Regions from separate parts of the Rheinheimera sp. UJ51 genome, predicted to be linked through region 1. Evidence: predicted binding sites of a transcription regulator. Region 1 holds the regulator's gene; each other region holds the start of a gene.
The links. The regulator LexA, encoded in region 1, represses DNA repair genes until DNA is damaged. The targets are predictions, from matches to a motif close to TACTGTNNATATNNACAGTA.

Region 1 (10,784 bases):
ATGCGGCGGTGTCCAAGCAAAGATGATCATCACTAAGAGCAGAGCATGGCCATGAATATCACCGGTAATAGCAGTCCAACCTAATAAGGGGGGCATGGCGCCCGCTAAACCACCAATCACGATGTTTTGCGGAGTGGCCCGTTTTAAAAACATGGTATAAACCACTGCATACCCAAACAAACTGAGTAAGGTTAACCATGCTGTCAGCGGGTTTACTGCAAAATACAGCAGAACAAAGCCCGCTAAGGCTAAACTGCAAGCAAAAATCACCGCTTGTTTGCTGCTAACACGACCACGAGCCACTGGCCGACTGTGGGTACGAGCCATTTGTGCATCAATGCGCTGATCAACTACATGGTTTAACGCTGCGGCGGCAGCCGACAATAAACCGATCCCCACCGTCGCTGAAAACAACAAACCAAAAGAAATCCATTGATCTGTCGCCAACACCATGCCGACCCAAGCGGTTAACACCAACAAAGCGACAACCTTAGGTTTAGTAAGCTCTAAATAGTCGCGCCACAGTCGGCTGTGCATCCCTGATAATAATAACGTTGCCATATTACCTCTCCCTGCCTTGTTGCTGATTAATTTGATAGACCGATACCACAACGAACATCAGCAAACTGGCACCAACAAAGTTGTGGGCAACTGCATTTGCTAAAGGTAGGTGTAGCACAATATTGAGCACGCCCAAGGTAAATTGCAGTAATAAGGTCGCGCCAATGGCCAGTGCTAAGCGCTGCATTAGCGAAGATTGGGCAATCTTGAATAAACGCCAAGCATAAAAGGCCACCACACTAAAGGTAATAAGCGCACCAATGCGGTGTAACACATGGATGGTGGCACGTGCATCTTGCGACATCACGCCATATTCGTAATCACCATGACCAAGATGTAAATCGAAGGCCTCAGCAAAGGCTAAACGATTTGACCATCCCGCTTCACACAGGGGTAAATCTAAACAGGCCAAAGCCGCATAATTTGCTGCGGTCCAGCCGCCTAGAGCAATTTGCATTAACACCACAATAGCCGCCAAGATGGCGAGAGGTTTTAGACGAAGCAATTGGGGCTCTCGACTAAGCCAGTGAGGATGCACCTTAAGCCAATATAAAGCCAATAAGCAAAAGATGCCAAAACCAAACAGTAAGTGTGCCATCACTACCAATGGAAATAGGCCCATCGTTACCGTTAGTGCACCGAGCAAGGCCTGAAAACACACTAAGATAATTAACGCCGTGGGAATAATAGTTAAGCGCCGTTGTTGCCAAACACTACTGATAAAGAGTGCGGCAATCAGCAGACCTAAAGCACCGGCCAAATAGCGATGCACCATTTCATTCCACGCTTTATGCGTTTCTAAGGGGCGCTCGGGAAAACGCTCAGCGGCCATTAACACTTTTTCTGGATGGGCCGGTACTTTCAAAAAACCATAACAACCTGGCCAATCTGGACAGCCTAAACCGGCGTCCGTTAAACGGGTGTAAGCACCCAAAATGATCACGAGCATGGTCCAGCATAGGGTCAAAGTGACCAATTTTTTATGTAATGTCATACGCTGGTCCTGTCGTAATTCATCAACTTCATTAAATCGCTGCGGATCGATTTAGCCGTAACCGCCATTTGTTCCGCTTGCTCTGGCATCGGATAACGCAATAACACCAAGCCGCGTTGATCAACCAACACAATTTGGTTTTGTAATGCCGCCGTAGCCGCATTGGTTACATTCGACTGCGGAAAGTTGGCATAATCAGCCGGTAATTGCTGGCCAACATACACCGTTTGCACTTGGTTTTGCTTGCGACCTAATCCGGTATACAGTTGCTTTACGGTGTATAAAGCTTGCTGGCAGGACTTTTGATCACACGCCGCGGCAACCACCGCAATACGCCAATGATCTTGGCGAGCACTGGCATCATCGAGTAAATAGATCTCTTGTTCCAACCAAGCCCCCTGACTGCCCGAACCAGGTGAAAACCAACCGAGCTCTAACACCAGCTTAGCCAAGGCCAATGGCAGAGCACAGCAGAGGATAAACAACAGCAGAAATTTGTTTTTATTCATGTTTTTTCTCCAATTGCAAACTAGCTGCAAGCGCAACACCTAATACCGCGATGGCTAAACCCAACCACTGCACGGCATAACCGCGATGTTTTTCGGGCGGTAACACCACGGCTTTATAGTGCGGAATAAAACGAGAGGGCGCTTGCTGATAAATAACGGCCGCATATAACGGTACCGGCAGTTGTTGTTGTAAAGCAGTGATATCGACTTGTTGCATACGCATCGGGTAAGTATTGCCTTCAAGGTTTTGCCCCAGTAGCACGCCGCCTAATTTTGTTCTCACTAGACCCGATACACTGATTTCAGCAGGGATGGTTATTTCAGGTAAGCTTTGGCGACTGCTTGGCGCGGCAACCCAACCTAAATTAACGAGTAACGCGGGTGCCGTTGCTTGAAATTGCACCGGTATTAACACATCGTAACCGACGCGGCCTTCGACAATTTTATTATCTAATAACCACACGTAAGGGGCTAACCAACGGCCAGCATCTTCTACTAACACACCATCGGCCTCGGCACTGATCAAATTAAACAGTTGCGACGCAGAGATAGCACCTTGCTGCTGCAGTACGGCCAACTGTTGTAATTGCTCGGTTTTTTCTGCGGCACGTTGCCATTGCCAATACGACAACTTGATTAATATTAAAAAAGCGGCCAGAGTAATAAAGCACCACAGCCGATTAACGTTAAATAAGTGACCGAACAACTTAAACTGCATCAGTCAAACTCCGGAGATGAAATGATAATAAAAATAGCCATCGTTCTATTGCTGATCTATATCGTGGTTAATCTGGTAAAAGCCGGTTTTAGCGTTATGCGCCAAACCGAATCCAGCCACAGCTTGTCTTACTATCTTGGTAAAAGGGTGTTGTTCTCAGCGATCGCCCTCGCCTTAATTATTCTCGCGATGGCGACCGGACTGATTGCACCTAATGCCCGCCCTTATTAAAGCCGTTTAAATGATGTAGACAAAGACAAATAAACATAACCAAACCACATCAACAAAATGCCAATACAGGGCACCGGCTTTAAAAGCGAAATGTTTTTCTGGCGTGAAGTGCCCTTTTAATACTCTAAAAAAGATAAAGAGTAGAATGATTGCACCCAGCGTGACATGTAAGCCGTGAAAACCGGTTAACAGAAAGAAAGTGTTACCGTAAAAACCAGAGTCTAAGCGTAAGCCAAGATCACGATAAGCATGAATATACTCATAGCCTTGTAAACACAAAAACACTGCGCCTAAGAGCAGCGTGAGCAACAAAAACAACTTTAATTGGCCACGCTTTTCTTTTTCTAACCCCACATGCGCAAAATGCAATGTGACAGACGAAATCACTAAAAGCACCGTATTAATGGTCGGTAAACCCCATGCTGGCATCGCTTGTGTTTCAATACCACCGGGCGTTTTTAGTAATGGCCATGACGGCTGAAAATCGGGCCATAAAATAGCAAAAGTCATCGCATTGTTACTGGCACCACCGAGCCATTCCATCGCAATCACCCGGCCATAAAACAAGGCACCAAAAAAGGCCATAAAGAACATCACTTCAGACACAATGAACCAAATCATACCTTGTCGGAAAGACCGATCCATTTGCGCACTGTATAAACCGGCCATAGATTCATCGATGACATTTCTAAACCAACCTACCAACATAAAAATAAGGATGGCAAAACCGGCAAGCAATAACCAACCGCCAAAACCACTTTGTTGCTTACTGACATCAATCACGTAATGCCCAGCACCAAAGGCAATACAAAACATCGCTACCGCACCGACTATTGGCCAAGGGCTTTGTGCCGGCACATAATATTTTTCATAGGTCTTATTCATTATTATTCCCCACTTTTTGCTGTAGCAGTGTCCGGCTGCCAACTGGCAGTCACGTCATACAGGGTGTAGTTCAATGTAATCGTGCTGAACTGCGCCGGTAGCGCCGGATCGACATAAAACTGCACAGGCATCAGCATATTATTGCCGCCCGCCAGTTGCTGTTGGGTGAAACAAAAGCATTCAATTTTGTGTAAGTAGAGTGCAGCTTGGCCTGGCGAAACCGATGGCACCGCCTGGCCTACAATCATGCGGCTGGTGGGGTTTTCTGCGATATAGTTCATCACGTAAATTTCACCTGGATGCACCGTCAAACGGCGGATCTCGGGTTTAAAAATCCACGGCATGTCTTTGTTTGGTCGCGCCAAAAACTCAATGGTCACTTCGCGGCTAGTGTCGATATTATCCGCCAGCACAGTGGCTGGCGTTGCCGAGGGTTTGCCATTAATACCGGTAATATCACAAAACACGTCATATAAAGGTACTAAGGCAAAACCGAAGCCAAACATCAGTAACACAACCAGTAGTAATTTACTGACCAGCGTACGATGCAGCTGCATAAGCCCTCCGCTACTTAATTACGGGTGGTGTTTCAAAGGTGTGATAAGGCGCAGGTGACGGCACTTCCCACTCTAAACCTTCAGCACCTTCCCAAACCTGCGCAGTAGCGGGCACACCGCCGCGCGCACATTTAACCAACACCCACACAAAGATCAGTTGCGACAGGCCAAACAGGAAGCCACCGATACTGATAAAAGCATTAAAGTCAGCAAATTGCAGGGCATAGTCGGGAATACGGCGTGGCATACCCGCTAAACCAACGAAGTGCATTGGGAAAAACAGCATGTTTACAGAAATCAAAGAACACCAAAAATGCAACTGGCCAAGACGCTCGTCATACATGTAGCCAGTCCATTTAGGTAACCAGTAATAAGCCGCCGCAATAATCGAAAACACTGCGCCTGTTACTAACACATAGTGAAAGTGTGCTACCACGAAATAGGTATCATGGTACTGGAAGTCAGCTGGCGTTATCGCCAACATCAAACCCGAGAAGCCACCGATGGTAAACAGCACAATAAAGGCCAAGGCAAACATCATCGGCACTTCAAACGTCATGGCTCCTCGCCACATTGTGGCCACCCAGTTAAACACTTTTACCCCGGTAGGTACGGCAATTAACATAGTGCAATACATAAAGAACAAGGTCGCAAACACCGGCATCCCCGTAGTAAACATATGGTGTGCCCAAACCAAGAACGACAAGATAGCGATACTGGCGGTGGCATACACCATAGAGGCATAACCAAACAACGGTTTACGGGCGAAGGTTGGAATAATGGCGGAGATAATGCCAAAGGCTGGCAAAATCATGATGTACACTTCGGGGTGACCAAAGAACCAGAAAATATGCTGAAACAGCACGGGATCACCGCCACCGGCAGCATCAAAGAAGCTGGTACCAAAATATTTATCCGTTAACACCATCGTAACCGCACCGGCTAATACAGGCATTACCATAATCAGTAAGAATGCTGTGATAAACCACGTCCAGACAAACAAGGGCATTTTCATCCACGTCATACCAGGAGCACGTAAATTCCAAATGGTGACGATCACGTTAATTGCCCCCATAATGGAAGAAATACCCATGATATGCACCGAAAACACAAACAGCGCCGTACTGTCACCGCTGTAGGTTGTCGATAACGGGGCATAGAACGTCCAGCCAAAACTGGGACCACCGCCTGGCATAAATAAACTGAGTAAAAGGATCAAGAACGCAAAAGGTAAGATCCAAAAACTCCAGTTATTCATCCGTGGTAACGCCATATCTGGCGCACCAATCATCATTGGGATCATCCAATTAGCTAAACCGGTAAAGGCCGGCATTACCGCGCCAAATACCATGATTAAGCCATGCACTGTGGTCATTTGGTTAAAGAAATGAGGTTCGACAAATTGCATACCCGGCTGGAATAACTCCAAACGAATAACCATTGCCATACTGCCGCCAAGGAAAAACATCACCAAAGCGAAAATAAGGTACATGCTGCCGATATCTTTGTGGTTCGTGGTAAACAACCAGCGTTTTATGCCGCTAGGTTTGTGATCATGCGCATGATCATCATGTTCTGTAGTAATTGCTGACATCGGTTATTCTCCCTTGCCTTGCTGGACAGCGAACACATCGGCAGCCTGCACGGTATCACCGGTATTATTATCAAAAGCATTACGGGTATAGGTGATAACCGCTGCTAATTCTTTTAGGCTGAGTTGCTTACCAAACGCCTGCATCGCGGTACCCGGGCGACCATTAACCAACACATCAATATGGCCGTTGCGATCATTAAGGATTAACTCGCTGCCTTTTAACGCAGGGAAAATACCAGGTAACCCCATGCCAGTAGCCTGATGACAGGCAACACACCAGCCTTGATAGATTTTCTCACCGGTACTCATTAACTCTGCCATGCTCATATTCATGGCTAGCAATTCTTGTTCGGCGGCTTTTTCACTGGCGATCCGCGTTTCTTCTTGCTGGATCCACGCTAAATAATCTTCTTCGCTTTTCGCAATCACCACGATTGGCATAAAGCCGTGGTCTTTACCGCATAACTCAGTACATTGCCCACGATAAGTGCCAGGCTCGTCTACCCGAGTCCATGCTTCGTTAATAAAGCCAGGGTTCGCATCTTTTTTAATGGCAAAGGCAGGTACCCACCACGAGTGAATCACATCATCAGAGGTCATCAAGAAGCGAATTTTTTTCCCAACAGGAATCACTAAAGGCCGATCGACCTCTAATAGATAGTTTTCACCCTTGGCCAGTTTATTGGCCACTTGCTCTCTGGGTGTCGCTAATAATGAAAAGTACTCAACATCGTGTTCAAGGTATTTATAATGCCATTTCCACTGCGAACCAGTGATTTGCACGGTCACATCGGCAGCGGAGGTGTCATCCATCGCCAATAGAGTGGTCGTGGCGGGAAATGCCATCACAACAAGAATCACGACCGGAATGGTCGTCCACAGAATTTCAACCTTGGTACTTTCATGAAATGAAGCCGGCTGCACCCCTCTTGCTTTGCGGTGAAGGATCATGGATACAAACATAATCCCAAACACCACTGCACCGATAGCACAACAAATCCAGAAAATGGTCATATGCAGTTGATAAACCTGCTGACTGATCTCCGTAGCGCCTTTGGTCATATTCAAAGGCATAGATGTTGATGCGTTTGCCGATGCGGCAAAAAATAGGGTCGGCAGCGACCAAACCAGACAACGCGTGTTTGTCACTGTACTTCTCCTCTGTCATTTGCATTGCAAACTGCAGAAACCAAGAACACAGAACTACACGGCTTTATATCAACCTATCCTGACCGAATCTATGTGGTAAGTTTCGCAATTTCTTATTTTTATTATTTTTTTGTGATTTCGAAGCAAGCGCTGAAACCAGCCACTGTTAACGTTAATTATTTTTTGAACAGTTGCCGCTTAAGAATTGTCCAGGATGAGCGTTATGTAAACCCCTAAAATGCAAAAGCACCGATAAAACCTAGAGGTCATACCAGTGCAATTGTAAATTAACTTGTTGAACAGCGACTATTTTATAGCCAACTGCCGTTACGGATCACGCCTACAGCAAGGCCTTCAACGGCAAATTGCTGTTCACGTAAATCGATTTTAATCACCTCAAAATCTGGATTCTCAGGAAGCAATAAAACTTCATGTCCTTGCCGCTGAAAACGCTTTACCGTTACTTCATCATCGACACGGGCGACAATCACTTGGCCATGTTCTGCTTGCGTGGTTTTATGCACGGCTAACAGATCGCCATCGAGGATGCCGATATCTTGCATACTCATGCCTTGTACCCGAAGTAAAAAGTCAGCATGGGGTTTAAATAAATGCGCATCAATTTGATAATGATTTTGTACATGCTCAGCGGCTAAGATAGGTTGGCCAGCGGCAACTTTACCCACCAAAGGCAAACCCAATTGCTCGGGAGCGGAATCGTCTTCCAATAAACGGATCCCTCGCGAGGTACCGGGCATCATCTCCAGTACCCCCTTTTTAGCTAAGGCTTTGAGATGTTCTTCCGCTGCATTGGCAGATTTAAAACCTAAACGCAGCGCAATCTCGGCGCGCGTGGGTGGCATTCCGGTTTCTTGTTGGTAATCTTTGATTAATTGCAGAATTTCGGCCTGACGAGGCGTTAATGGTCTCATAATGCTGGCTACCTATACAGTAAGTACTGTCAGTATATACAGCCTTTTTCGAAATGCCAAGCGTTGTTCTGCAGCTGAATTTGCCAGCTTACGCAGCTGTGGTATTCTTAGCACTGTTCAGTTTGCTCGGTATCATTATGTTCTCAAGCTTGTCGTTACTGACCTTATTATTAAAATGGCCTATTCGTCTACTCGTTAAATTCAAAATCGTTCCTGATAACCCACTACAACAACTGGGAGTGAGTACAGAGCGGCCATTATTTTATGTTTGCCACACCGAATCAGCCAGTGATGTCGCCACGCTGCGTCGCGTTTGCCAGCAATTAGCCTTGCCCGATCCGCTTAGCCATGTCGAACTGCGGGGGCAGAAATTATCACGCATCTTATTTCTCGAAAAACCTCACCAAATCATTGGTGGCCGCAGCGAGACCCGTGCATTAAAGCAAGGACAAACATTACTCGCGGCTCATTTAGCCAATCCCAAATTACAGGCACAGCTGATGCCGATCTCGATCTTATGGGGCCGTGCACCAGGTAAGGAAGACAGTATTAAATGGTTACTAGGGGAAGCTCATTCACCTAACTGGTTAGCTAAGTTACTGATTGTGTTTATCTCAGGTCGACACACGCTGGTGCGCTTAAGTAAACCAGTAGATCTACAACAAATGGCTGGACAATTTGGCGCTGAAGCCAGCACTGCCAGAAAACTGCTGCGCATGTCACGGATCCACTTTTATCGGCAGCGACTGGCAGCAACAGGGCCAAAACTGATGAACCGCAGTCAGTTATTTAATGCGCTATTAGCCACGCCTGCGGTTAAAAAAGCCATCGCCGATGAAGCGGCTAACCGCAATGGTGATTACGCCGCGGCGCGACAAGAAGCTCGCAAATTACTGCAAGAGATTGCAGCCGATTACCGCACGTCAACTTTACGTTTTGGTGATCGTATTCTGACATGGTTATGGCAAAAGCTTTATGCTGGCATTAAGGTCAATAATGTCGACACCTTGCGCGATCTGGCACAAAAAGGACATGAAATTGTTTATGTACCTTGCCATCGAAGTCATATGGATTACTTGCTACTCAGTTATATTATTTATCATCAGGGGTTAGTGCCACCGCATATCGCCGCAGGCATTAACTTAAATTTCTGGCCTGCAGGCACGATTTTTCGTCGTGGTGGGGCATTTTTTATTCGACGCAGTTTCAGTGGCAATAAGTTGTATTCAACCGTTTTTCGCGAATATTTAAGCTTGCTGTTTATGAAAGGTTATGCGGTTAAATACTACACCGAAGGCGGCCGTAGTCGCACGGGACGTTTATTAAACCCTAAAACCGGCATGCTGGCGATGACCGTACAATCAATGCTGCGTGGCATTGATCGCCCCGTTACTTTAGTGCCGGTTTATCTGGGTTATGAGCATGTCATGGAAGTAAACACTTACCTCAGTGAATTGCAGGGCTCTGGCAAGAAAAAGGAATCGGTTGGTGGTGTACTTAAGGCGATCCGTAATTTACGCGATTATGGCTTTGGCTATGTTAATTTTGGCGAACCCATTTCACTCAATCACTATTTAACGCAGCAAATACCGGATTGGAAAAGCGAGATTAATGCTCTTGAAGCGCCTAAACCGCAGTGGCTGAACCCGCTGGTGGCTAAATTGTCTGAGCAAATTATGCGACATATCAATCAGGCCGCGGCACTGAATAGCATTAATTTGCTGTCACTGGCGCTATTAGCCAGCGATAAACAAGCTATTAGTCGGCAAGAACTGATCCAGCAACTTGACTGCTACCTGCAACTCCAGCAAGGTGCGCCCTATCATAGCTTGGTGACACTGCCGCATATGTCTGCCGCAGACATGATTGATCATGCCCTGCAGATGAAAAAAATCCAAGTTAGTCGGGATAGTTTCGGTGATGTCATCAGCTTAACGCCGGCGAATACCGTATTAATGAGCTATTATCGTAATAATATTCTGCATTTATTTATTATCCCAGCCATCTTAGCCTCAGCCGTTTTACATCAACAACAAACCAGCCAAAGCCAGCTAATTCGTATTGCCGAACAATTGTATAGTTTGCTGCGCCAGGAATTATTTTTGTATGTGCCCTCGGTAGGCAACTACGTAAAAACCATCTTGCAACAACTTACGCATCAGGGTTTAGTAAAGTTAGATGACGAGCAGTATCGTGCTCCCTCTCAACACAATCGCGAATATGTGATGCTGGAGCTGCTCGCACATAATGCCGAGCATACTTTACAACGTTATGCCGTGGTCTTTAATTTATTGCGCGCGCATGGCCCATTAGATCGTGCAGATTTAGAACAGCAAAGCCATCAGTTGGCGCAACGCTTATTAACACTGCACGGTATTAATGCACCCGAATACTACGATAAAAATTTATTCGCCACGTTAAGTCAGGCACTAAAACAGGCAGGCTATACTCGGTTGGATCAAGACAACCGAGTATGTGCCACGGCAGAGCTTAGCACCTTATCTCAAACCGTAAATGTGCTGCTACGCAGTGACGTACTGCAAAGTATTAATAGCATTATGCCGAAGGAAAGTCGGGCTTAATCGGCACTGGCATACTCGCGAATAACGCCCTGTTGAATGGTGGTTGCTACAAGGCGACCCTCGCGGGTAAAG
Region 2 (10,784 bases), on a different contig from region 1:
TTAACCTCAAAACGTGATCGCTCGGTAACACAGGCCATTGCCCAAATCGCTAAAACTTTAGATATGCAAATTACGGCAGAAGGCGTTGAAACCGATGAGATGCTGCAGTTTTGTAAAAGCTTAGAGTGTGATTTCATTCAAGGTTTTTTGTTTTATAAACCGATGACAGCAAAAGCGTTGTTTGCTTTATTACAACAACAGGCCAGTATGCTGGAGACAAATGAAGCACGTTAACTGGCCAGTGATCCTTAATACCAAAACGCTAAGCCTCTTAGCGGCAACGCTAAACTGCTGGGTATCACACGGGTACTCTACTTTTAACGTGCTGTAGTGCAACAAAGCTTAAGATGATTGCTCTAACCAATAATTGACGGCAGAGAGCAATTCATCGGGGTGGAATTTAGCAATAAATTGCTCTGCCCCAACTTTTTTTACCATAGCTTCGTTGAACACACCGCTCAGTGACGAGTGAAGAATAATGTGGATGTCTTTTAGCTTGGCATCGGCTTTAATTTCGGCGGCTAAGGTATAACCGTCCATCCGAGGCATTTCGATATCCGAAATCAATAACGGTACTTCGTGAATCAAATTCGCCCCAGCACTTTCCGCTCGCTTATGTAACCAATCGAGCGCTTCTTGGCCATCTTTAACTAATTCTGCATGAATATTCACGCTATTTAACGCCCGTTTTACTTGGTTACGCGCTACCGCCGAATCGTCGGCTACCAGTACCACGATTTTGCTCAGGTCTAGTTTATGTGACTGCGCTTTAACTTGCTCGCTGACCTCTTCTTCCATTGGAATGATTTCAGAAAAGACTTTTTCAACATCAATAATTTGAATTAACTGCTTTTCTATTTCAGTCACCGCCGTCAGGTAATGACCCCGGCCTGCACCTTGTGGTGGCGGTTTAATTTGATCCCAGTTTAGATTAACGATCCGATCCACACCCGACACGAGAAACCCTTGTACATGGCGGTTGTACTCAGTCACGATAACAAAGGCTTTAGACATATCGGCAATCGGCACACCGGTTGTGGCTTGGGATAAATCCACCACAATAACGGAATCCCCCCGCAGCTGAGCAATGCCTTTAACACAAGCATGTGAGCCGGGCATTTCTGATAATTCGGGAGCTTGGATCACTTCGCGTACTTTAAATACGTTTATACCAAATAACTGCTTACCGTTTAACCGAAATAGCAGTAACTCAAAGCGGTTTTGCCCAGCTAAGTTAGTACGCTGATTAACTGAATTTAAAACATTACTCATTACTGCAACCCCTGCTTGCACGCATTCTGCTCATTTGGCAAAGCGTTATTTATTCTCTTCTAACGATAGCATAGTTTTTCCGCTTTCTTTTTACCACATCGTTAAATCTATGAATTAATTTAGCCAAGGTGCATAAACAATTTGTCGATTCAGCCCTTCACTGTCAGGATCGGCCACTGCCGGCAGAAATTGCCAGTGTTTAGGCTGACTCGCCGCCAGTAACAAGACAAACGCATCGATAATATCATCAGGTTTCGCGTGTTTTTTTAAGGTTTCGCTTAATGCCTGCTCAATAACGGGCAGCCAGTGCGGTACTTGTGCCGCGATCACCGCTAAGCGTGCTTGTTGCCCAGCGACAGTGCTTTTCAATTCTGCCATCGGCGCTTGAGCAAAGCCGGCAAACACCAATTCCGGATGCGATTCGTAATAGCGGCCATGACAGCCTGGTTGCATTTGCAATAATTGATGAACTTCACGCATTTTCGGCACTATGTGCCAGGTTTGAATGGGAAAACGTTTACCGATCTCAGCCGCATTAATGCCACAGGCGGTAGAATAATCATCCGCATACACCGCCTGACGACAAGGCACCGGAAAAACGCTACCGCGCCGTCCGGGTAAAGCCTGTCGGGCTAAGCGATCGCATTGGCGCTGCGCTTCACCGGGTTCAATAAAGCCAATGGGCATATCAATAAACACAATACTGTGCCGAGGCAAACGGGCATCCACTTCAGCTAAGGTCTGACACAGCTGAAAACGAAGCTGCTCGCCCTGCAATATCGCTACAAACCAACCGCTTTTGCAGCCATCAATGCCCACATAGGTTGTGCTATGCTCTGTTGGCGTTGTTTGCATAAATACTCCTTTTGTTTATTTCGCGATGAGCCCCGCTATTTCTGAGATAACTCATTCTAGGGCTTGTTGACGTTTTCAGTTAGGATAAGCGCATACCTTACGTGCTTTAACCTGCTTTGTGCCAACACTCAGCTGAAAAAAGGATCATCTTATGATGTCTGTCTCTTCTTATTTGGTTCGTTCTGCGTTAGTCACTGCCTTGCTTGGCAGTGTTGTTTTAAGCACTACGCTAACAGCCGCCACGCCGGCCAGCCAAGGCCGGGTGCTGAATAGCGCTGCTGACTTTGCGGTACTTAGCCCACGCCAGCGTATTGCACCTGAAAATGCGCTACTCAGTGAGCGTATAGATAAGCTTTTACCCGCCTTAATGGCCGAGCAAGATTTGGATATGTGGTTAGTGATTAACCGAGAAAACGCTGAAGATCCGGTGTATTTCACCTTAGTGCCACAACCCACTTTTGCTGCTCGACGCACCACTATGCTGGTGTTTCATCGTTTAGCCGACGGTACTATCGAAAAACTCACGGTGAATCGTTACCCGTTAGGTGCACCTTACAACTCAGCCTGGCAAGGCGGCAGTTTAGATGAACAATGGCAGGCCTTGGGAGAGTTAATTGTCAGTAAAAACCCGAAGCGTATCGGCATTAATGTGTCTAAAGATTGGCCGGTCGCCGATGGTTTATCGTCAGCTTTACATAGCCGTTTACAAGCCGTGCTGCCGCCAGCGTATCAATCGCGTTTAATCTCCGCTGAAAAGCTGGTGGTACGTTGGTTTGAACAGCGCACAGCAGCCGAGCTGAGCGTCTATCCACACAGTGTTAGCCTTGCTCGCGGTGTGATTGCCGAAGCCTTTAGCAGTAAGGTAATTACCCCCGGTGTAACCCATACCGATGATGTGGCATGGTATATCCGTGAACGTTTTGCTCAGTTGCAACTGCCGGTGTGGTTTATGCCCTATGTCAGCTTACAACGTGCCGGCACTGCTTGTGCGGCTGATGCTGCAAATTGTGGTCAAAGTGGCGTGATCCAACGCGGTGATATTTTGCATACCGATGTTGGCATTTGTTATCTAACCCTATGTACTGATACCCAAGAGATGGCTTATGTGCTTAAAGCCGATGAGGAGCAAGCGCCAGCCGGTATTCGTGCCGCTTTGGCCACCGGTAATCGTTGGCAAGATCTGTTAACTGAGCAATTTGTGGTGGGTCGTACCGGTAATCAGGTGTTAGCCGCCGTACAACAAAAAAGCCAAGCAGCAGGTATCATCAGCAGCACTTACACCCACCCGATTGGCTTTACCGGCCATGCCCCAGGCCCGACTATTGGTATGTGGGATAATCAAGGCCCTACCGAGATCCATGGCGATTGGCCACTTTACAGTAATACCGCTTATGCCATTGAAGGTAACATCAAAAAAGCGGTACCCGAGTGGCAAAACCAACTGTTGCAGGTCAAGCTAGAACAAAGCGCCTATTTCGATGGTCGGCGCGTGATCTATTTAGCCGGTCGGCAAACACAATGGCATCTAGTACGTTAAGCGCGTTGTTTTTAAGCCTCGTTGCTTAAATACGGGGCTAATAAAGCCCGTACATTAACGCGCGCTTTTAGCCGCGCCGCCAACAAATACAAACCGCCTATTTTACGATGTAAAAATATCGCATCTGCCGGCGGTGTATGCCAGTAATCTTGCTGCATACTTAAGGCGGTGCCCGCTTCACGGATTCTCAGCGCTAAATCCGTTTGCCCAAAATCAAAGGCGCTATCGTGCTTTAAAGGCTCGGCCGCTAAATTCACTAAAGCAAGTACCGCTTGTTTTTGTGCGGGTAAAATTTGTTGGCTAAAAAAGCCAATCTGCGTTAACGCAGCGGCCATCGCCGCGTGATCTTCTGTTAAGGCCGCAGCAAATAATTGACGATAACCGTTACTAAAGCGGCTGCTGTAATGCCTACAAGCGCCAAAATCTAACAACACCAGCTGTTGGGTTTTCGTGTTGTATAAATAATTGGCAAAGTTCGGATCGGTTTGCACCAATTTAAATTCAAATAATTCACGAAACAGCAGTTCAAACAACAAGCCCATCACCCGATCGCGCTCGGCTTGATCATGGCTGCTTAATGCCTCTAACGCACTGCCTTCCACAAAACTCATTACCAAAATGTTTTCGGTGGTTAATTCTGAGAACACTTCGGGTACCACAAAGTGTGGGCTGTGCCCCAAGGCTTGGCGATACTGACGCAAGTAGGTGGCTTCTTGCAAGTAATCGGCTTCGCTGTGTAATTGTGCTTTTGCTTCGGTTAAGAGCCCACGATAATCGACACTTTTGGGCACCAGCCCGCTAATGCGTAATAAGGTCGCCACGTTATCAACATCGCTGTCGATACTGGCTTTAATCCCCGGATATTGAATTTTTACCGCAAGGCGCTGGCCATTGTCATGATAAGCCTGATGCACCTGACCTATCGAGGCGGCGGCTAAAGGCGTAAAGGTAAAATCACTGAAATGACGCTGCCATTGCTCACCCCATTCGTTGCGTAACACCTGTGCTAACTGCTTAACGGGCATGGGGTTACCGCTGGCACGCAAGCGCGCTAAGATCTCAGCTAAGGCCGGTGGCAGCATATCACCGCTGTCCATCGACAATAACTGACCGACTTTCATCGCCGCACCGCGCAAATGCGCCAATTGATCGGCGACGCGTTTGGCATTGCCTGGGGTAAGTAACAAGTCTTTTTTAGACGGCACTTGGCCTTTGGCTAATTGTCGTGCCCCTTCAGCCAGCATGCCACCGGCCACGCGACCGGCCAGTGAGGCTAAACTACCAAAACGGGATATGCGGTGCGCGGGCACCTTTGAACTACCTGCCGACATAAGTACCTTACTCTTGCAATCTGTATAGTAGGCTATACGCAGCCAAGCGCTTTTTGGTTGCTTCTCGGGCATAAGTTAGCACTTGTTGTGCAACCTGAAGCAAGGCATACTACACTGTATAGATAAACAGTATTCGAGGTAATGCCATGTCTGTTCAGTTTCTCGGTCAGGCGCAAGCCGGCGCACCCATTCGGTTGCCTTTCTTTAGCAGCAAGGTGCCTGCGGGCTTCCCTTCACCCGCGCAAGATTATATCGAGCAAAGTATCGATTTAAACCAGTTGTGTATTCATCACCCCACCGCCACATTTTTTGTGCGCGTATCGGGTGATTCGATGATTGAAGCGGGCATTTTTGAAGATGATGTTTTGGTGGTTGATCGCGCGCTGACCGCCGAACACGGAGACATAGTGGTGGCCTCAATCAACGGCGAATTTACCGTGAAGCGTTTAAGCTGCAAAATGAATTTGATGCTGCTGCCAGAGAATCCACGCTACCAGCCAGTGCACATTAAAAACGCCGATGAGTTACAGATCTTTGGCGTGGTAACCAATGCCATTCGTCGGTTTAATCGTAAATGAAAGCATCTTGTTTTGCGCTGGTCGATTGCAATAACTTTTATGCCAGTTGTGAAAAACTGTTTCGGCCTGACTTAGCACACCGCCCGGTGGTGGTGTTATCGAATAACGACGGCTGTGTCGTGGCGCGCTCTAAAGAAGCGAAAGCGCTGGGCATAAAAATGGGCGTGCCGTTGTTTCAAATTAACGAGTTAATTAAACAGCACCGTATTGTCACCTTTTCATCGAATTATGCATTGTATGCCGACTTGTCTGCCCGGGTGATGACCACCTTAGAATTAATGGCCCCCGCCGTTGAGGTGTACAGTATCGATGAAGCCTTTTTAGATCTGAGCCTCTTACCGCATACCGAGTTAACGCAGTATGGCCAAATCATTCGGCAGCGTATTGCCCAGTGGCAAGGCATTTCCGTATGTGTCGGTATTGCGCCGAGTAAAACGTTAGCCAAATTAGCCAATCATGCCGCAAAAACTTGGCCAAAAACCCAGGGTGTGGTTGACCTCACCGCCGTCACGCGCCAACGTAAGCTGCTGGCCTTATTACCTGTTGGTGAAGTCTGGGGCATTGGGCGCCAGTTATCGATCCGTTTACAAGCACTGGGGATCCACACCGCTTTACAGTTAGCCGATGCCAATCCCAGCTTTATTCGCCAGCAATTTTCGGTGGTGGTCGAACGCACCGTACGCGAGCTGAATGGTGAGTCGTGTATCCCGTTAGAAGAACAGCCCCCCACTAAAAAAGAGATTGTTAGTTCGCGCTCTTTTGGTGAGCGCATTACCGCGCAGCCATTATTGCAAGAAGCCATTGCCGAGTATGTGGCACGGGCCTGTCAAAAACTGCGCAAAGAGCGGCAACATGCTCGACAACTGACGGTATTTTTACGCACCAGCCCATTTAGCAAACCACAAGAGCCTTATTATGCCAACAGCGCCAATGCCACGTTGGGCGCGCCTAGTGCTGATACCCGTGATTTTCTGCCCTTAGCTAACCGCTTATTACAGCAGATCTGGCGCGATGGCTATCGCTATGCCAAAGCCGGCGTAATGTTAAGTGACTTTTATGATGAGGGCGTATATCAACCCAGCTTATTTGAACCCACCGCCAGTTATCATGCCGATCCCAGCTTAATGCAAACGCTCGATCGGTATAATCAGTCGGGTAAAGGTAAGATCTGGTTTGCCAGCCAAGGCGTGAAGCAAAGCTGGGCGATGAAACGGCAACATTTGTCTCCGGCGTACACCACCAACTGGTTACAGTTGCCGGTGGTAAGCTAAGACGGGTTAATCACCGGGTAAATCGCCTCACCCCATAATTGATCGGGCGCATTCATCATCAAACCAATAATCAGCGGTACCAGTTTACTCAGTAAATTACTGGCATCGTTCACTTGTTGACGATTTACCTGGCTATTCCACGTCGAGCCGCCATGCATAAGTTGATTACGTAAGGTGTATAAACGATTAAAAATATGCGATAGCGCCAGCGGCACATTCTTGTTGGCTAAGGCGTTGTGGGTTTGCTCTTTAGACTGCGCAAAACGTTTTAACCACTCAGCCTCACTGATACGACCGCGCTGAAACTCCCAATACGGTGCATAGACAAAATGATTACTGATTAACAGCCGAATACTGGATGAAAATTGCTGCCAAATCAGCTCATACAAGTGTTCACCGGTATCATAAGCGCAGATCTTAGCTAAAAACTGCTGAAAATGTTCTTGCTCCGGTAACCGGTCGGCTTGACCAAAATCATTGGCATAGGCGGCATTAAAGCTGATCCAATAAAAGATAAAGGCACTGTCGCTATCTTGCGCCGCTCTGGCGGCTTCGGCGCGGGCTAGCCAACTCAGCGCCCGATGCACCCGCAACGCTAAATTTTCAGGGAAATGATCACGATGTAATCGCTGATAGGTTTTGAGTTTAGCGTAGGATAAATCCGTTAAAGTCAACATAAGAGCCAATCCATAGCATTCAATAACTTATGATGCATAAATATCGCGAGGATGGCAAGTACCATTCCCCCCTGAATAGCGCAGCTTATGCCGCGTTATCAGGGGGAGATTGACCGTAATATTAACGGCATGGGCTATGGGCTAAAAGATAAGTGCAATTGCCCTGCCCGGATCGTTGGCCGATCCACCGCTTGTGTTAGCACGGACCATGACGGCACCACTAAGGTCAGTTGCTGAGCAGCGCGGGTTAAGCCGGTATATAACAGTTCACGGCTTAACACCGGGTTATCACGATCCGGCAGTACTAACACCGTATGCGTAAACTCTGAGCCTTGTGACTTATGCACCGTCATGGCAAAAACAGTCGTCACCTCGGCTAAACGGCTGGGTAAGATCCAACGAAGTTGATTATCACTGTCCACAAACACCACCCGTTTCTGCTCTGTATCGGCGGATCGCAGCACGATACCAATATCGCCATTACGCAAATTCAAGTTGTAGTCATTCGCCGTGATCATCACCGGCCGCCCTTCATACCAGCTATCTTGCCGCCCTTGTGCCGAGGCGCTACGTGATACAAAGCTAAGGCTTTGCTGCACTAACGCATTTAAACCGCTGACACCAAAAGGGCCATCGCGTACGGGCGTTAACAGTTGAAAGCCTTGATAAGCCTTGAGCACCGAGCGTGCCCACCGCTCAAACTGCTCAGCACTCGCGCCAGGCGCAGGCCGAGCTGAAATTTGCTGCAAATAACCGGCAAAACCTTGCTGACAAAGTTGCTGCAGAGACGCTAACAGCGCTTGCTGACCTTCTGGATCTGGCTGTGTTGGCTGTAATAAATGCAGATCGGTAAAACCACTGTCCGGATTAAATAATGCCGATACCTCGTTACTGCGACCGTGATTAACAACACGAGCCAGTGCGCCAATACCACTGCTATCATCAAAACGTCGACTGACGCGCAACATGATCACATGTTGTAAATGCCGCGGTGCTTCAGCATCATGCATAAATTCCGGTAAGAGACTTTGAGTAAAACTTTGCAAGAAGGCTAAGGTTTCACGGCTATAACCGCCCTGCTCAGCGCCAGCACATAACTGCCCTAAAATGGCGCCCGCTTCCACCGAGGCCAGCTGATCCTTATCGCCCAGCAATACTAATTTCGCACCGGGCGGTAAAGCCGCTAAGGTGGCATGCATCAATTCAATATCCACCATCGAGGCTTCATCAATAATCAATACATCTAAGGCTAAAGGTTTGGCGCGGTGGTGACGAAATTGCCGTGTACCTGCTTGCACCCCAAGTAATTTATGTAAAGTCGAACTGTCAGCGCTAATCTGCTGAAGCGCACTGTGCCAACTGGCCGGTAACTGCCGTAATTGCTCGGTAGCCGCTTGGATCGACTCTTTTAAACGTGCCGCCGCTTTACCGGTAGGCGCTGCCAATTTAATCACCAACGGCCGAACCTGAGCATCGGCCGAGTCTGCCAAATGCAGCCGTTGCAATAAGGCTAATAAGCGCACCACCGTATAGGTTTTTCCGGTACCAGGCCCGCCCGTGATCACACTAAAATGACTGCGCAGCGTGTTCACACAGGCCAGTTTCTGCCAGTTAATGGCAGCGGTGGTTTGTGGGGTATCAAATAATTCACTTAACCAGCTATTAAGCTGCGCCACCGGCGGTAATGCTTTGGCAACCGGCTGCATTAAACGCTGTAAATCAGCCGCTAACTGCCGCTCATATTGCCAATAACGGTAAAGATAGAGTGTCTCACCCACTAGCACTAAAGGATGTGCTTCCTGCTGTTCACTCGAACCTTGCACCGCGGCACTGTGCGCTAAGGCCTGCTGCAGCTCGGTAAGTGTTAAACCTGCTAATAACGCTGTAGGCGTCACTAATGAAGCTTCCTGCTCGTTGCCAAGGTTTGGCGCGAGTAATGCAGAGGACACCGCTGATAGCGGCGTAAACGAAGCGCTAGTTGGCGCTAATAAAGCACTCTCCACAGAGATATTCAACAACCGCTCTGGCTCGGCTAATAACGCCCTAAGCGATAAACAGACATGACCACGCCCCACTTGATGCGAAAGCAAAGCGGCAAGTAGCATACTGATATTGTTAGACAGGTCCGTGGCAGTGCGGTTAGCTGTGTCACACTCAGCTGGGCTTGCAACCGCCGTATGCTGCTGAATAAAACGAGCAAAGGCTAAATCGAGCGCAGTTAACCAACCCACTCGCTGCCAATCCACCAATAACTGCAATAATTGCGGGCTGTTGATCTGTTTAAGTAAGGCGCTCTCGGCGGCATTGCTCACCAGGTTATTCGACATCTTGCGGCTCCTTACTGACGGTTTTAGCCGAGTCACCCTGCGGTGAACCTTGGTGTAAATAGTGCTCCAGCGCTGTAATTAGCGAGGCCGGTGGCAGATCGGTAAAGGCGGCACAGCCGTTAGATGTTTGGCCGCGCAAAAATAAATAGGCTACGCCGCCCATATGCTGCTCATAACAATACTGCTCTTTTAACCGCACTTTTAGCAGCTTATGCAATGCCAGCGTGTACAACACATATTGTAAGTCGTAACGACTACTTAATATTTTATCGCGCATCGCACTTGGCGTGTAAGCACTGTTATCTGGCCCTAAATAATTCGACTTGTAATCAATAACATAATAACGTCCATTATGCTCAAACACTAAATCGATGAAGCCTTTGAGCATGCCATTCAAATAATTCGCTTGTAAACCCGGCCGGGCATAACCTGGCAGCACATGCTGACAGACCAACTGATCGAGCTGCAGCGTACTGATACCATTAACCGCAAACCAGAACTCGGGTTCAGCCTTATAGTGCTTAAGATCGGCTAAACACAGCTGAGTGCCATCGGCGAGCGTAAAACGTGATTGCAAATAGGCCATCAGCCAGCTATCGAGCTGCTCCCGCCGTGCCAGCCAACTGCCATGACGACAGCGCCGAGCCAAAATAACGGCGCGAACAGCAGCGTCATGCGCCACGCTAGCAAAGCCTTCATCGGCTGCATCTTGCAATAGGTTATGTAAAAAGGTGCCGGGCCCTGCGCCGCGGGGTAAATCGTGTAGGCTCAGCGCCATAGCTTGCTTGCTTACGGCAGTGTCATGGTTCGGTGCACGACTTGCAGTATCTTGCGCTAAGGCATAAGCCAATTCATCCCGTGCATCGTCTTGCTCATCCAACAGATTATGCTCACTCGGACTGTCCGGCTGGCGCATTGCACCGTATTTTAACGCGG
Region 3 (9,148 bases), on a different contig from region 1:
ACCGGCCACAAAGTTAGCATCATCGGTAATATTCAAAAGCCGAGCTGCGACTTTCTTAATTCGTACCTTATGAATGCTCTCAGGAAACAGGTCTAACTGCTCATAACCGAGACCTTCATCGTTAACATTAAACTCTTGGTTAATAATAACCTGTGCTAATTCCATATTGTTTATTAAGGTTTGAGTTACATCGGTCATTTCTGAAGCTCCATTAATATTTCGTTTCAGAAAAAGATGTGCCCAGGTAAGGCAAATTTTTTACGTTTAGAAAAATAAAATAAAAAAATCTCAGTTTTTATGCCGAGACTTATTTAAAGTGATTTTTCTTTCATGATTGATACTGTTTAGTGGTGACGATTTAGATACCACTTGGCCGCAACAGGCGCATAGAAAAACGGATACAGCAGCGCATATAGAACTGAATAACCTTTAGTCTTGGCATGAATGTTATAAAAAAAGTAACCAATGCAACCCCAAATATTGATCGTAATTAACACAGAGACCAAATAACAAAAACGCTCTTCATCGGACTCTATCAGTGCCAACTTTATTAAAGGGCTCATCATCGCGATTACCACAACACCGCCCAGCAGTTGGCAACCATAAATTTGTACTGCTTTCAAAAAACCGCCAAACCAGTTGAACAATCCCAATTTTTTCTCCTTAACAGATTAAAGTGCAACATCCTTACACCGGCTTTGCAGCGAATTGTCGATAATGCTCAGCACGAGTGCTTATCCGAACTTAATTATTTTCGTTTGAATAGCAAGCTGTTTTTTAAATGGGGGGATGTATATGTACGGAATTTAGATAGATGGCCGTTGAATAATTCAAAATAATTCAAAATAATTCAAAACTGAAAAAAGGTTTTAGCGAAACACAGACCTACAAAGCAATTATTTTTTGCCTGTTTTACTGAGTTTAGCTGACAACTAATCTACTGAGAGCAAGCGCAGCGTCTGGTTCGTTTTTAACCCATACGTTTTAGCAACAGTAGAAGTCAGGCTTATTGTAAGACACCATTAGCACAACCCGGCATAAAGCAGTCACCACATGAGGCTAGATTGAGCCAGTTAACCAGACTTGCGCTGTTTGTAGCAAACAAGAACCAGACCAACTGTTAATATCACCGCAGGTATTAACCATAGAGCTTCCATTTCAATTCTCCCTTGCCAGAAATTTTAAGAAAATGCCGCAGCCACTTGATTGAGGGTTTTACTGAGGCAACCTCAGAAGGACAATAATCGAGTATAGGTTTAGCGTCAACTTCATACAAGTGATAGGAAGAATGGCTGAAACGTTACCTGTTAATGACAATAAAATTTGTTCACAACGACAACAATAAAGCCGAAGCTCGAACAATATAGTTTGTTCACTAATCGGCTCGATGCACCAGGATGAATGACTAAAATTTGTCGATATAGCACTAACCAGAAGACATTAACCACCACATGGCAAACGCGTACTTTTAAACTGTGTGTACAAACTTTTTCGTCTCTGTACGGTAGAAAATGTGCACACTAATTCATTTGAAATATTAAGGCGGATGGTTATTGCGGCTACCCATCCAGTGCCGCTGCTGTGTTTGTAGTTTGCCTGCTTCCTTAGTATTTTTGGCGCACATGGAATTCATATGTGGCGCGGGTTTGCGGGATTTGGACATGCGTCCTTGGCGCAAGCAATATGGCCTTTCTGAGCCTCATAGAGGCGTTTTTTTTGTGATCGCTAATACTATGGTGCGGTGTGATATGTTCACACTTAAATTCCTTCTGGAGCAATATGGTAGGTGGTTATTACTACTGCTATTCAGTGTCGATACTGTGTTGGTAATTCACTTACTTTTATGGTGATTTTGGCGCACATGGAATCCATATGTGGCGCGGGTTTGCGGGATTTGGACATGCGTCCTTGGCGCAAGTATTATGGCCTTTCTGAGCCCCATAGAGGTTTTGTGTGTGATCGCTAATACTGTAGTGCGGTGTGATATGTTTCTACTTAAATTCCTTCTGGAACAATATGGATGATGATTATTGCTACTGCTACTCAGTGTTGATGCTGAGTTTGTAATTCACTTACTTTTATGGTGATTTTGGCGCACATAGAATCCATATATGGCGCGGGTTTGCGGGATTTGGACATGCGTCCTTGGCGCAAGCAATATGGCCTTTCTGCGCCTCATAGAGGCGTTTCACTGACAACTTGTTGTTACCTAATTTCTGCCATTTACTGCTAAGAGCGATAAGCAGAAATCCCTAAGCATCATAATGCCATTGCGAATATCCTCTTAACCGCGAAACCAACCATAAGTGCTAATAAAAGGTGTTTTTGATGACTCCAAAGCGCGTAATGGTGCAGGGCGCAACCAGGTTGACCTTGCTGATAGCGGTAATAAACCTTACGTAAAAACCATTGAAGGTTGAAGCACTTCAGAATGAGCCAATAACGGATAGTGAAATGTTGCGTTAATATTTTTTGAGTGTATTGAAGTTGATTACAATATGACCAGAAGGCATAGTGGTCTTTGCTATCTCAGCCCAGAGAACTTTGAAATAAAGAAAGGTGCTTAGCGAAGGTTCAATTTTTGCTTGTACAGATCAACATTGGATTCTCCTTAGATTGAGTACTTTAATAAGTTATTTAATTACGCACCTGCCCATTAGCAAAGTGCTGTATACGCGCGAAGTAAATAGAGGATTTATGGGATTTATAGTAGTAGATACCACAATTTATGATGAGCATAACTTTCATATAATTCAAGATGATTCTAGTTTAATTGAATGGCACATGAATGAGTTTGGACACTTTTATAAAATCTTCTCGAGCGAAGAAGAGATTAAGGATTTTTTTAATAAATACGATTTTGAAGATAGCTATTTTGAAGATGAAGCTAAAAAAATTTTTAGAAAAAGTCAGTCAGTAATTATTACATCATGTTCCCCGAATCAAAGTCATTTTATTTATGCTGTAAAATGTAGGTCTAAAGAAGATGTGGTAAGTGAAGTTTCATTTATAATAAATGAATGTCCGATTCTGTGTGAGACTGATATACACAAGAGAGAAGTTTTTGACTTCAACTACATATTAGATTCATATAAGCTGGAAAGTCCAAATATCAAAATTCGTCACAGTATGTTTGGTGCTAAGTTATTTTGTTTTTTAGAAAAAAATAATTTTCTGCTTGAAGCTAGGGATAAATACTGGATTCCAGATATTAACGAGAATCCTCACAAACCAGCAGTTCTATCTACATACCTATTTAGACAGCATTATGAAGAGTCAAATTTAGGTATAATGGAATACTGGAACTACTTACATTCAAATGATAGGAAATACTGTAGAGATATCGCAAAAAAAATTAACTCTACAAGAGATGAGTGGGAAAGCGAAATCAGTGAATGAGCAATACCTATTTCTAGCTTAATGCCATTTAAAATACAGCTAAAAATAAGCGCAAGTCTCTTTTGAATAAAATGGAATTTAAAACAGATCGAAATCCCAGATTCAATAACATAGAATCTGGGTATGAGCTTCAAAAGAAATTCCACAGTTCGAATCGGTGGGTTTTGGTCGATTCAATTGCCACTATACTGCGGTGACATTTTACTTGGCAGACTAAAACTGGAAAATAGACGTCAGGCGACAAAATCAAAACCCTAATCATCTATCCTAAAGAGAGCTTGTTTGTGCAATATACGGGAAAGAAAATAGCAAGAGCGGGAGACGATTTGAGGGTCTTTGATAGCCTTTCAGATGAAGCACTTAGAAATATGATGGAAGTAATTTCATTTTGGAGGCAGGCCCATGAGGAGCCCGTTAAAAATGCTTTAGATCTATTATCAAGCATTGTGATCCCCATTGATAAAAATGCACTGTTCGCACGGCGCATGAAAAGGACTGCGTCAATTTATGGCAAACTAATCCGCTACCCAAAGATGAGCCTCTATAAAATGAATGATATTGGCGGATGCCGGGTGATTATTCGAGACCGACAATCTCTCTATAAAGCCCTTAAAGAGCTCAGAAAAAGACCTGAGTTCCAAATTTTAGATGATAACGGTTGTAAGGTTAACGACTACATTAAGGACGCCAAGGCTGATGGCTATCGAAGCGTTCATATTATTGGCAAGTTTGCAGGCGCTGATGGTACTGAGCGTTTCGTCGAGGTTCAGCTGCGAACTCCTATTCAGCACTGCTGGGCCACCGCCGTGGAAATTGTAGATTTATTTACCAATCAATCGTTAAAAACAAACCAGGGCTCTCCTGAGTGGTCTAGTCTTTTTATTCAGCTTAGCTCCCACTTTGACGTCATGGACAAGGTTAAGGGCTTTGTTAACTTTAATCACCGTGCGCGATTCAAGTTTTATAGCGATCAAATGAAAACTGAGTTTGGCAAAGCGCTTTTGGACAGGGATTCATTACCTTACATAGCCATGAAACAGTGTAATGATTGTTTGGCCGCTTTAAATGTGGTGCAGCTATTTGACGGTTTTGCTAACTCACTCAATATCGTCGATGAAAAGCATCAAACAAATGGTGGTGAAGGGTACGTACTGATAACCATTGATTTGGAGAAATCGGAAGTCACCGCACAAACCTTCCCACCTGGGGATGAAGAGGCAGAGAAAGCGTATGCCAATGAGGAACTCATTCACTCAGGCAACAGTTCCGTTGTCGTTGCGATGGTATCTACCCCAAAGTTTTCGGAATTGCGCTTGGCTTACCCTAATTACTTCGCTGATTCCACAGTGTTTTTAAGCTGCGTGTTATGCATCACAGACTATTTTGCAACGATGCAGGCTAATTATTTTAGTAAAGCAGTTCTCCCAAGGTATCAAATGAGAAGAGCATAAAAAGCCCGGTCATAGTACTGGAGCCAATTAAAAAGCTCGAAATGAAAACCGTTGCACCGAAAACCAAATCATCAGCAATTAAATGGATTGAGCGAGATTTAATTTATCAACTCATACTTATTCGAATTTCGGTTTGGCTTATGAAATTGATGGCAAGTTTACGCACTTGTGAGCGTGTGCTGCTGATTATCTATGGTAAAACAGAACAACTAAGAGCTACAAATAAGTTTGTTAGGGCATTGCCCATAAACATGAACGCTCAGCTTATGTGTTAGATAACCACTCGAAAATTTCGCGAGCATTCTGAGCAGTTATTGGGCGAATGCCCGCTTTCAGTGAAAAACGCCGATTTAATCAGATTCCAGTTAATTTCCGCTTTTGGCACGAAGCTGAGATTAAATGATCGCAATACTTTTTTATCGTGCGATCGGCAAATCTGTCCATTTCGTTGTGTAATGTGGAGATAACATGGCGCGTTTCATGCTCCACTCTTGTGCAATACCTTGGCTTGCAAACCACACCTTTCCGGTGCCCGTTGAGTTGATGGTATCAATAATGGTCATTAGCGCTTTGCTTTGATAGCTTGGCGGCTCTGGTTCAAACAAATCAACTTGGTAAACGCCTTCATCATAAAAATCAGTAAGCATCACCCCTGCCCGCACATAACGATAATCATCTTTCCATATCTTGTCTAAAAGTCGGCTTCCCAGCGTAAGAAAATCTCTAGTATCACTGCTTGGATGGGTAAGTTGATTACTTATGCTGTTTCCATAATAGGGTTCACGTTGCTTGTCACTAAAGGGACTGGTGCGGATAAAAACGGTAAGCTGCTTAGCTTGCTGCTGCTCTTTTCGAAGCTTTTGGCAAGCTCGGCTAATATATTCACTTACAGCTTCATGCATCTTAGGCTTGCTGGTTATGCGCTCTCCGAAGGCCCTCGAGCTTATAATCTGTTTTTTAGTCGGTGCAACATGCTCAAGCGCTAAACAAGACTCGCCGTTAAGCTCTGCAACAATTCTAGCCTCAACGATTGAGCATTGCTGTTTTATAAAGGATGGATTGGCATCAGCCAAGTCTAGTGCGGTATGAATGCCTAATTTATTAAGCCTGGCCGTTAGTTTACTTCCAATACCCCATACTTCACTCACAGGCAGAAGAGCCATGAGCTTGCGCTGCCGAACGGTATTGGTTAAATCGACAACGCCAGCAGCTTTACTCCATTTTTTTGCAGCGTGATTTGCCAGTTTTGATAGCGTTTTTGTCGGAGCAATGCCAACACAAACCGTCATGCCGATATGCTTTTGAATGGTGTTGCGGATTGTTTTACCGAAGTCGGTTAAATCCATACAATGTGAAACGCCGGTTAAATCTAAAAACGCTTCATCAATGGAGTACACCTCAAGCGCTGGTGCGAGCATTTCCAAGGTACTCATTACTCTTGCGGAAATGTCAGCATAAAGCGTGTAATTTGATGAAAAAGTTAGAAGCTGGCCTTTAGCAATGAGTGATTTTAATTCAAAGGCGGGAATGCCCATTTTTATCCCCAGCGCCTTTGCTTCTTTTGAGCGCGCTACCACACAGCCATCATTATTGGACAACAAAACAATCGGTTTACCTTTAATATCAGGCCGAAATAGAGTCTCGCAACTAGCATAAAAGTTATTGCAATCGACAAGGGCAAAGCAACTACTCATCAGCGCGTCATTTTCCTTACGACACTAATAACAACACCAAACACTTCAAACTCATCGTCCTCTTTAAGTAGGATTGGTGGATAAGCTTTGTTGTGAGGACGCAACTGCCTTACTGGCTTTAAGCAAAGCTCTTTAACCGTAAATTCCTGATTTAATGCAGCAACAATAATATCGCCATGAGTCGCACTCACCGAGCGGTCAACCACCAAAATATCACCGTCTAAAATGCCTGCATCTTTCATTGAATCGCCACTGACTCTAACCAAGAAGGTGGCCGCAGGATGGCGGATACAAAGCTCGTTTAAATCTAGCGTTTGCTCTATGTAGTCTTGTGCAGGTGAAGGAAACCCTGCGGAAATCTGATGACCATATAGAGGTAAAAATATTGGCTGACCCAACTCAACCTTACCAAGGAGTTCTGATGACATAACACGCCCCAAATAACTGTATATAAAAACAGTATAGCGGATTGCGTCATGCTTTAAAGCCTTCGACATTAAAAACCTTAAATGTACTGGAAAAACGTCACGTATTAGCTACATTACAAGAACAAAATAAGGAAGGTATTTATGAAACAACACGTCGTCAATGAACAGCAATTTCAGGAAGTGCTTTTCGTTTGGAAACGCGCGGGCAGAAACCTTATAACACTCCCCCACATATCAAAAGGACCCTCCGGGTTGCGCGTATCGGTGATCAGTATTGATAACACCGTTCAGTATATTTATGAGCAAGAATTTAAAACGTATAAGATGCTCTTTAGCTGGTTTGGCGGGCTTGTCGATCAAGTTAATTAATGCTGCAAATTAGAAGGCTCACGAAGCTTATAAGATTGATATTAATAACCTTTTAATATTTACTCTAACGACTATTCAGTTAATTGCCAAGAGCAATAACGGACGTTAATTGTTCAACTGTAAATTCGAAAGACGTAAAAAATGCCATAGACTTTTGTACAAGTTTGAAAAAATGCAGTCTCACATTAACACTATTTAGCAATAGCTAAAAAATCTACCAAAGTTCCCTTTCTCCGATACTAGTTATTGATGTAACACACATTAACTAACGGAGAGGTCATGTCATTACATCAAAATCTTAACAGCAACAAGCACAGCAATATCTTAGCGCTATCGCCACAACGCACATTATTGTATGCCGAGTTAAATGCATATGGTGAAATCAACCCAAGCCAGTACATTGTGTTGTGCCACAGCCTTGAGGGCAGCGCTACCGGGCTCTATATCAGCAGTTCAATACAAGAGCAGTTTGCATTTCATAACTTTGTTAAGGACGACGAAATGCTTTTTGTGTTGAGTGAATATGAACGTCACATGGCTGATTTTTGTCAGGCATTCTCAACAGAGTTTGAACAACTGTTTGCTGTTGCACCTGATGTCTATTTTGCTGCAGCTAAGCTTTATTGGCATTACAAAGCTGCGTGTTAACCCCTAGGCGACCTTTGGTCGCCTTTTTTATTAAGTAACCTGTTAAATAACTTATAATCCTTATCCAACTCACAATTCCCCTTCTCAGCACTTAATTAAATTCGTAACACTTATCTTAAACATGAGGCCACTGCCGGTTCGCATTCAATACTCCCCATCTATCGCGAAAATGGTATTAGAAGGTCGCGCCTAACGACGTTTAACGAAAGTTAACTCTAAGCGAACAAGTGCATTAGGCTGCACTTTGTGGGTAGTGCGTAGCAAAATGTCTGCGTGCACAAGCACATTTATGTGCTCCCCGATGGGATGCCGAGTCAGGGCATAACCGGTGAAAGGACTCTTACTGGGTACAAGGACGTGCCTCAATAACGCCAGCATAAAGCTGGCATTATTGTGTTTTATGCTGAGTAAAAACGCTGGCGTATCTCATCACAATATTTACTGCGGTAAACCAAGGCACCATTTAGAATATCTGCGTCCTGCTCAGTAATGCGCTCAGGCCCTTTGGTACTTTGTAAAAACGAAATCACTTTACCGTTGATTCGCTTCATGTCATTTAACACATCAAGTTTCTGCGAAAAAAACATCACTTTTTGATAGTAGCCATTGTTAATGTCCTGCAGGTATTTTTGCAAAATGCTTTTGCGGGTTGTTAGCTGTTTAAAGCTATGCTCCATTTCAATTGCAGTAATGCACCCATCTTGCTCTTGTACAATCGCATCAACATTTCGCCAGCTTCCAGACTTGCTTAGCTTTCTCACTTCTAAATCCGTTAAAAAGCACGTCCAGATATCCTGGCAGTGATGATTGCCTAAGATGCTTTGTGGCATGCCAAGCAGAATGACAAACTGCATAATGATATCGTGATAAACGGTATTTAAATTAACCCGTAATTCGGGATGGCTAGTTGACCTGAAATACACGGGCATCCCAGTCAGTTGTTCGACAAAGGCTGCTCCGCTTCTAGATAGTATATAAACCCGGTCATCAGGTGAGCGATGCGTTTTGACCACTTCGACTAACTGCTGCTTTGTCAGCGCATTAAGATGCACCAGTGCCTGCGCTCTCGAAATGCCATAAAGCCATTCGATAATGATTGGGCTTGTCAGTCCAAACCGCCCTACTAATGTCATGGTGAGCTCACGGCGGGATTTGCCAA

Region 2: umuD (translesion error-prone DNA polymerase V autoproteolytic subunit) is a predicted target of LexA. The motif match lies at 5,108-5,127, and genes of this name have one in related genera.
Region 3: umuD (translesion error-prone DNA polymerase V autoproteolytic subunit) is a predicted target of LexA. The motif match lies at 6,987-7,006, and genes of this name have one in related genera.

The regions. Positions count from the first base shown of each region.
Region 1 covers NZ_JAJHOG010000007.1:48,536-59,319, forward strand. Annotated here, with positions in the region: gene cyoE (heme o synthase) at 1-561, opposite strand, end outside; gene LMJ53_RS10610 (COX15/CtaA family protein) at 563-1,555, opposite strand; gene LMJ53_RS10615 (hypothetical protein) at 1,552-2,064, opposite strand; gene LMJ53_RS10620 (SURF1 family protein) at 2,057-2,782, opposite strand; gene LMJ53_RS10625 (DUF2909 domain-containing protein) at 2,804-3,013, shown strand; gene LMJ53_RS10630 (cytochrome c oxidase subunit 3) at 3,020-3,898, opposite strand; gene LMJ53_RS10635 (cytochrome c oxidase assembly protein) at 3,901-4,455, opposite strand; gene ctaD (cytochrome c oxidase subunit I) at 4,466-6,049, opposite strand; gene coxB (cytochrome c oxidase subunit II) at 6,053-7,198, opposite strand; gene lexA (transcriptional repressor LexA) at 7,510-8,130, opposite strand; gene plsB (glycerol-3-phosphate 1-O-acyltransferase PlsB) at 8,211-10,712, shown strand; gene tesB (acyl-CoA thioesterase II) at 10,709-10,784, opposite strand, start outside.
Region 2 covers NZ_JAJHOG010000005.1:244,321-255,104, forward strand. Annotated here, with positions in the region: gene LMJ53_RS08870 (putative bifunctional diguanylate cyclase/phosphodiesterase) at 1-234, shown strand, start outside; gene LMJ53_RS08875 (chemotaxis protein) at 343-1,272, opposite strand; gene LMJ53_RS08880 (DUF429 domain-containing protein) at 1,387-2,127, opposite strand; gene LMJ53_RS08885 (M24 family metallopeptidase) at 2,279-3,664, shown strand; gene LMJ53_RS08890 (ABC1 kinase family protein) at 3,676-4,995, opposite strand; gene umuD (translesion error-prone DNA polymerase V autoproteolytic subunit) at 5,142-5,573, shown strand; gene umuC (translesion error-prone DNA polymerase V subunit UmuC) at 5,570-6,844, shown strand; gene LMJ53_RS08905 (HEPN domain-containing protein) at 6,841-7,521, opposite strand; gene recD (exodeoxyribonuclease V subunit alpha) at 7,656-9,848, opposite strand; gene recB (exodeoxyribonuclease V subunit beta) at 9,838-10,784, opposite strand, start outside.
Region 3 covers NZ_JAJHOG010000024.1:5,373-14,520, forward strand. Annotated here, with positions in the region: gene LMJ53_RS16650 (hypothetical protein) at 1-198, opposite strand, end outside; gene LMJ53_RS16655 (hypothetical protein) at 345-653, opposite strand; partial or broken gene LMJ53_RS16660 (IS3 family transposase) at 2,410-2,567, shown strand; gene LMJ53_RS16665 (hypothetical protein) at 2,698-3,399, shown strand; gene LMJ53_RS16670 (RelA/SpoT domain-containing protein) at 3,684-4,850, shown strand; gene umuC (translesion error-prone DNA polymerase V subunit UmuC) at 5,267-6,544, opposite strand; gene umuD (translesion error-prone DNA polymerase V autoproteolytic subunit) at 6,544-6,972, opposite strand; gene LMJ53_RS16685 (hypothetical protein) at 7,114-7,341, shown strand; gene LMJ53_RS16690 (hypothetical protein) at 7,621-7,989, shown strand; gene LMJ53_RS16695 (hypothetical protein) at 8,388-9,148, opposite strand, start outside.